2 regions of the Burkholderia sp. AW33-5 genome follow, and region 2 is predicted to be linked to the other one. Evidence: riboswitches for the same ligand, from Rfam matches in the RefSeq annotation. Region 2 holds a riboswitch; the other holds the start of a gene.
What was found. Region 2 has a riboswitch for cobalamin ahead of cobA (uroporphyrinogen-III C-methyltransferase). Riboswitches for the same ligand answer to the same signal wherever they lie in the genome.
Positions count from the first base shown of each region.

Region 1: linked by a shared signal. The riboswitch ahead of ACV22V_RS07150 (TonB-dependent receptor domain-containing protein) and the one ahead of cobA (uroporphyrinogen-III C-methyltransferase) in region 2 are both predicted to bind cobalamin.

Region 1 covers NZ_JBSAXA010000003.1:96,456-99,901, reverse strand. The annotation lists gene ACV22V_RS07155 (LysE family translocator) at 1-118, shown strand, start outside; gene ACV22V_RS07150 (TonB-dependent receptor domain-containing protein) at 153-2,081, opposite strand; cobalamin riboswitch at 2,398-2,590, opposite strand; gene ACV22V_RS07145 (helix-turn-helix domain-containing protein) at 2,700-3,446, opposite strand, start outside.
Region 2 covers NZ_JBSAXA010000002.1:626,945-630,390, forward strand. The annotation lists gene ACV22V_RS06385 (HoxN/HupN/NixA family nickel/cobalt transporter) at 1-746, opposite strand, end outside; cobalamin riboswitch at 932-1,194, opposite strand; cobalamin riboswitch at 1,319-1,555, shown strand; gene cobA (uroporphyrinogen-III C-methyltransferase) at 1,726-2,475, shown strand; gene ACV22V_RS06395 (cobalamin biosynthesis protein) at 2,472-2,849, shown strand; gene cobO (cob(I)yrinic acid a,c-diamide adenosyltransferase) at 2,884-3,446, shown strand, end outside.

The DNA of each region.
Region 1 (3,446 bases), on a different contig from region 2:
GCGAGCGAAGATGCCGCTCACGTTCATGCACGGGCTGTCGCGCGTGTCGGCCGTCGTGATCGCGGTGTTCGGCGCGATCCAGTTGATTGCGGGCATGCGCGGCGTCGTCTGGTCATGACGCGCGCCGCGGCACCGGCACACCGCGTGCGCGGTCAGAACGTGTAGCTGACCTTGCCGAACGCAGTGCGGCCGAGCGTGTTGTAGCCGTACGCGGTCATGTACTGACGGTCGAACAGGTTCGACAGCGTCGCCGACACCGTCAGGTGCGAATTGATCCTGTACGACGCGCGCAGGTTCACGGTCAGGTACGACGGCAGATACGTCGTGTTGGCCGGGTCGTCGAACGTCGTGCCGCCGTAGTTCAGCGACGCGCCCGTGCTCAATGCGTGCAGGTTGAATTCGTCCCACGTGTGGTCGACGTTGACGCTGACCGTCTGGCGCGGCCGGCGGTTGAGCCAGCTGTCGTTGGTTTCGTCCTGCGGATTCAGGAAACCGACCGCGACGCTCACCGGCGTATAGCGGCCGATCGTGCCCTTGTACGACAGGTCGATGCCGCGGATATGCGAGCGACCGATGTTCATCGGCGAGCGCGTCGCGGGGTTGTAGGCGATCAGGTTGTTGATGCGCGTGTCGTAGATCGCGGCGCTGAACGTGCCGTACGCCGTGTTCGCATCGAGCGCGGCCTCGACCGAATCGCTGCGTTCCGGGTTCAGGTCCGGGTTGCCGTAGCCCGGGTAGTACAGGTCGTTGAACGAGGGCAGGCGGAACGCGTTGCCGTACGACACGCGCGCCGTATAGACCGGCGTGATGGCCCACGACAGCGCGGCGTTGCCGGTGTTCACGGCCTTCCCGGCGATGATCTCGTGCCGCCCCGCGACGAACATCGTGACGCTGCCGAGCGTCGCCGACTGATGCAACGAGAACGCGGAGTCGTTGCGCGTGGGCACGCCGTCCGGCACGTCGACGGGCAGGAAGGCCTGTTCGCGCGTGAAGTCGTACGCGACCTTCGTCTCGCCCGACAGCGGCAGGCCGAACAGCCGGAAGCCGTGTTCCTGATGGGTCAGCGACGTCGACGAACTGATGCGCTGCGAGTTGATCTGGTCGGTCGGAATGGTCGGGTCGCTCGCATACAGGAACTGGCGGTCGTTCGCATAACCGAACGACTGGTCGAACTGGGTGTCGGGCGTGATGTCGAGATGGAACGCGATGCCGGTCGTCAGCTGATGATCGAGCTCGCGATTCGCAAAGCCGGCGTTGTCATAGGACAGGTCGGAGCGGTGATACAGCGCGAACGTCGAGATCGACCAGTTGTCGCGCGCGTAGCCGAGTCGCGCATCGAGGTCCTGCGCGTGATACGGATTGCGGCCGTCCTCGTGCCCGTAGGCGAACGGCCGCGTCGCGTCGATGCCGGCCGTGTTGTAGCTGTGCAGGCCGAGCGTGTAGGTGAGGCCGCCGAGCGCGGCGAGCGGCCCCGTCGACGGCACGGTGCCCGACGTGCGCACCTGCGTGTCGAAGGTCTTGTTCGAGCCGCCGCCGAACGACACGGTCGTCTGGTTCGGCTGGCCTGCCGCGCGGCGCGTGAACAGTTGCACGACGCCGCCCATCGCGTTCGCGCCGAATGATGCGGCGGCCGGCCCCGAGATCACCTCGACGCGTTCGAACGCGTCGGTCGGCAGGTCGGCCCACGGCGCGATGCCGGTCGTCGGCGAGCCGATCCGGATGCCGTCGATGAACACCGCGACCTGATTGGCGGACGAGCCGCGGATGCTCACGGACGCCGACGAGCCGGGGCCGCCGTTTTGCGAGACGGTCACGCCCGGCAGCGTCGCGAGCGCCTGCGTGATGCTCGGGTCGCTCGGCGACAGCCGATCGAGATCGGCGCGCGTGAGCACCTGTGTCGTCGCATAGCGCTGGTCGAACGATTCGGGCAGGTGCCGCGTGTCGGTCACGCTGATCGTCGGCAGGTCGGCGGCTGCGGCGGGTTGGGGCGGCTGCGGGAGCGCCGTGTCGCCGGCGGCATGGGCGATCGGGGCGAACAGCGCCGTGGCGGCGGACGTGGCGAGAAAGTGGCGAAGATTCATGAGGCAATGAGCGTGATCGTGTTGCGGGTACGGCGAGCGTAAGCGGGTGGCGGTGCGTACCGCCCGGATTCGTATCGGTCTATCGCGAGACCGGACGGCTTGGGCGGTCGTCGCGCGGATCGAACGACACGGCACGGCACACGCGTGCGGACACGCCGCGCCCATGGCTGGCGCGACGGCACGACGCTTCCGGCGAGGAAGCGGAGGCGGAAAGACTGGACATCTGAAGGGTCCTGAGGTCGGGCCGTCCATGCAACGGGGGCGACCGCCAAAGGCGGTGCCTGGCGCTCCGGGACACCCCGCCCGGCGCGGCTGCTTGGACCTCGGGTCGATGGCAGGTCTCCTGGCTCGCGGGTCGCTATTCGCACCGGCCTTCCCGGTTTCCCAGTGGCTTGGAGTAGTGCGGATTCGCCGCTCACAGTTGCGGGGGCAGCCGCAGATTCGAGGCGCTGCCTCTCCTGCGTTCCCTTTTGATCCCGTCTCCGGGAACCATCAGCGCGCAAGCGTAATGGCGAGCGCTCCGGCGCGTCAATCGGCGAAGCGCGCGGGGATGCGAAAAAACGTCAGTGCTCGCCGGATTCTTTTCCAAATCCTCGCTTGCGAGACATGAGGACCCCTTTACATCTGAGGAAAGGGCGCGCTGGCCGCGCGGCAATCGCGGCGGAACCGGCTCGGCGCGACGCCCGTCCATCGCACGAACGCCCGCCGGAATGCTTCCTCGCCCGCGAACCCGAGATGCGCGGCGATCCGCGCGACCGGCCAATCGGACTCGCGCAGGCACCGCCGCGCGACGTCGGCGAGACACTGCTCGCGCAACGCGTGATAGCCGCTGCCTTCGGCCGCCAGCCGCCGTCGCAACGTCGCCTCGCTGACGCCGAGCCATGTCGCCAGTTCGGCAAGCGCGGGGAGCGCCTGCTCGCGCGCGAGCGCCGCGTCGAGAAAGCCGCGCACCTGCTGCGCCCATGACACGACGGCCGGCGCCGCATCGATCAGACGAAACGGAAAATCGACGAGGAACGCGGCCAGCTCGCCCGGCTGGCGGATCACGCGGGCATCGAGCCGCGCGGCGTCGAATGCGAAACCATAGGTTTTGCGGCCGACATCGACCGGCGCGTTGAACAGCCCGAGCAGCGGCATCGCGTCGTCGCGGCGCGGATGGCCGAGCCAGACTTCGTCCGGTCGCAGCGGCTGCCCGATCAGCCAGCCGAACAGCTGCAGATAGCAGAACAAGCCCGTCAGGTCGACGAGGCACGCGGCCGGGCTGCGCGTGCGGCGCAGCGAATCCATCCGGAACGTCGCGCGCCCGTCGCGCACCGCGAGCGACAGCGCGCCGGCGCGCGGCGTCAGCATCTCGCAGAATTCGGC
Region 2 (3,446 bases):
GTCGTGTCGACGAGCGTCATGCCCGCGGTGAACAGCACCGGCAGCACCATCACCGACCAGAACGACAGGCCGCCCTGCACCTGCGTGGCCGAGATGCCGAACAGCGCGATTTCGGTCGCGGTGTCGAAGCCGAAGCCGAACAGGAAGCCGACCGGATACAGGTGCCAGCTGCGCGACACGAGGCGGAACAGCGGCCGGAACAGGCGGGCCAGCACGCCGCGCTGGTTCATCAGCATGTCGAGGTCGGCGTCGACGATCGCCTCGCCGCGGCGGGCCGCGCGAAACGTCCGGTAGACGGAGATCAGGATCAGCAGGTTGGCGGCCGCGAGCACCAGCAGGAAGAACGCCGACACGCTCGTGCTGATCACGCCGCCCCAGGTCTTCATGCTCTCGAAACGCGCGAGCGACGCCGCGGTCAGCGCGACCGCGACCGACATCACGATCACCACCGTCGAATGGCCGAGCGAGAAGAACAGGCCCGCGCCGAGCGGGCTGCGGCCCTCCTGCATCAGCTTGCGCGTGACGTTGTCGATCGCGGCGATATGGTCGGCGTCGACCGCGTGGCGCAACCCGAACACGTAGGCGAGCAGCGCGGTGCCCAGCAGCACGGGCTGGTCGCGAAACGCGACGAAGGCCCAGATCCACGCGCCGACGTTGAAGGCGACGAGCAATGAATAGATCGCGACGATTTTGCCGCGCAGCCCGGATGAGCTGTCGTTGAACAGGCGGAAGAACGAGTCGAGCATGATGCTCCTTTGCGAACGGTCGACATGATGAATGCCAACACGGCCGTCGTCGGCCCCGCCCGCGCCGCCGATCGTTCTTCGCCCCGGCCCGCGCGCGCTGCGGCTGACGGGTCGGCAAAGGAAGCGGGCAGCGTTCGGGCGTCGGGCGTGCTGCGGCCGTGGACGATGCGCCGCCTCCCCGCGGCGCTGAACCCCACGTTCTGGCCGGTATCCGGGCTGACGAACACGCCGCTTCGCCTTCCCGGATGCGCGGCATCCAGTGGCGGTCGTCCGCATGCGGCAGGCATGCGGCGAAGCGGCGCTGCATCGCGCTAAGCGCGATGCGTTCGCTTACCGTTGCGGGGGCAGCACAGGTTGGCTCGACCGCGGTGCAGCCAGGCTCCCTGTTTCCCGTTTAACTGCGCGCGCCGGAGGAGCGCGCGCGAGCACCAAAACGCGTGCGAGTGTAGGCGGCGGTGCGGGGAGCGTCAAGGCGGAACGGGCCGCCGCGGTGCGTTCGGCCCGGCCGCGGCATCGTGCCGGGGGCGCTCGCGGCGCCCGCGGAGCGGGTTCGCGCGGGCCGACCGCTGTGCTATCGTATGCGCCGCGTTCGGTGCTCGCATGCGCATTCCGCGCACGCAGTTAAACGGGAAACAGGAGGCGGAAGTCCGCCCGGCCTGTGCTGTCCCCGCAACGGTACGCCGCCCGCGCGCCGCGGTTCCCCCCGCACGCGCCCAGGCCGCCCGCGATGCCACTGCCCTTCAGCGGGCGGGAAGGCTGCGGCCTGGCAAGCGGCCAGCCCGGATACCGGCCGACGCAAGGGGCGAGCCCGCTGCTCGCCGAACGCCCGATCCGCGGGGGACGGATGGGGTGCGCTTCCCGCCCGCGTTCGCGCGGGCTTCGCCCGATCCATCATGCCTTGCCTGTCCGCCGGCCGCCGATGTGCCGCTCGCCGTCCCCTTTCCACTGCCACGACACGGTGTGCGCCGTGCCGCGTCCGATGAGCCGCGCCTGGCTCGTCGGCGCCGGCCCCGGCGACGCCGATCTGCTGACGCTGAAGGCCGTGCGCGCGATCGCCACGGCCGACGTGCTGCTCGTCGACGACCTCGTGAACCCCGACGTATTGCGCCATGCGCGCGCCGACGCGCGCATCGAGCACGTCGGCAAGCGCGGCGGCCATGCGTCGACGCCGCAGGAGGCGATCGTCGCCGCGATGCTCGCGCACCTGCGCGCGGGCCGCAGCGTCGCGCGGCTCAAGGGCGGCGATCCGTTCGTGTTCGGCCGCGGCGGCGAGGAGCTGCTCGCGCTCGGCGAGGCCGGTTTCCCGGTCGAGGTCGTGAACGGCATCACGGCCGGTATCGCGGCTCCGGCCGCGCTCGGCATTCCGGTCACGCATCGCGGCGACGCGCAGGGCGTGATCTTCGTCACGGGCCACGGCGCGGGTGCCGACGAGCCCGACTGGCGCGCGCTGGCCGCGACGCGCATGACGATCGTGATCTACATGGGCATACGCCGGCTCGACGCGATCGTGGCCGCGCTGCGCGACGGCGGCGTGCCCGGCGGCATGCCGTGCGCGGCGATCGAGAACGCGACGCGCGACGGACAGCGGCACGTGCTCGCGACGCTCGACACCGTCGTCGAACGCGTGGGCGCGACCGGTATCGGTTCGCCCGCGATCGTCGTGATCGGCCGCGTCGCGGCGCTTGCCGACGATCCGGCCGTGCGCGCGGCGCTCGGCGGCCGCGCATGATGCGCGTCGCGCTCGGCGTCGGGTTTCGCGCGGACGTGACGGCCGCGCAACTCGATGCCGCGATCCGCGCGGCGCTGAAGCACTACCCCGATGCCGAGCCGGCCGTCGTCGCGACGCTCGCCGACAAGGCGCGCGCCCGGCCGCTGCGCATGCTGTGCGCACGCCGCGGCTGGCCGCTCGTCGCGTTCGACGCGGCGCAGCTCGCGCAGTGCCCCGAACCGCCATTGAGCGGCCCGTCGGCGGCCGCGCTCGCACGTTTCGGCGTCGCGGGCGTGGCCGAACCGTGCGCGCGGCTCGCGGCGCCGCGGGGCCGGCTGCTCGGCCCCAAATCCATCCTGGGCGGCGTGACGGTCGCGCTCGCCGGCCCGCTCTGAACCCTTTGTTTCGCTTTCGACAGGACGATTCCCGATGAAGACCGATGCCGAATCCCATCAGCGGATGACCGAACGCCGCCGCGCCGGCCATGAAAAAAAGCAGGCCGCCGCCACCCAGGAAAAGGGCCTGCTGATCGTCAACACCGGCAACGGCAAGGGCAAGAGCACGGCCGCGTTCGGCATGGCCGTGCGCGTGCTCGGCCACGGCATGCGGCTCGGCGTCGTGCAGTTCATCAAGGGCGCGCTGCACACGTCCGAGCGCGACTTCCTCGGCGCGGTCGCGCAATGCGACTTCGTGACGATGGGCGACGGCTATACGTGGAACACGCAGAATCGCGACGCCGACATCGCGACCGCGCGCAAGGGCTGGGACGAGGCGCGCCGGATGATCGAAAGCGACGAGTACCGGATGGTGATCCTCGACGAGCTGAACACCGTGCTGAAGTACGAATATCTGCCGCTCGACGAAGTGCTCGCGACGCTCGTCGGGCGGCCGGATTCGGTGCACGTCGTCGTCACCGGCCGGCATGCGCCCGATGCACTGATCGATGCGGCCGACCTCGTCACCGAAATGCGGCTCGTCAAGCATCCGTACAA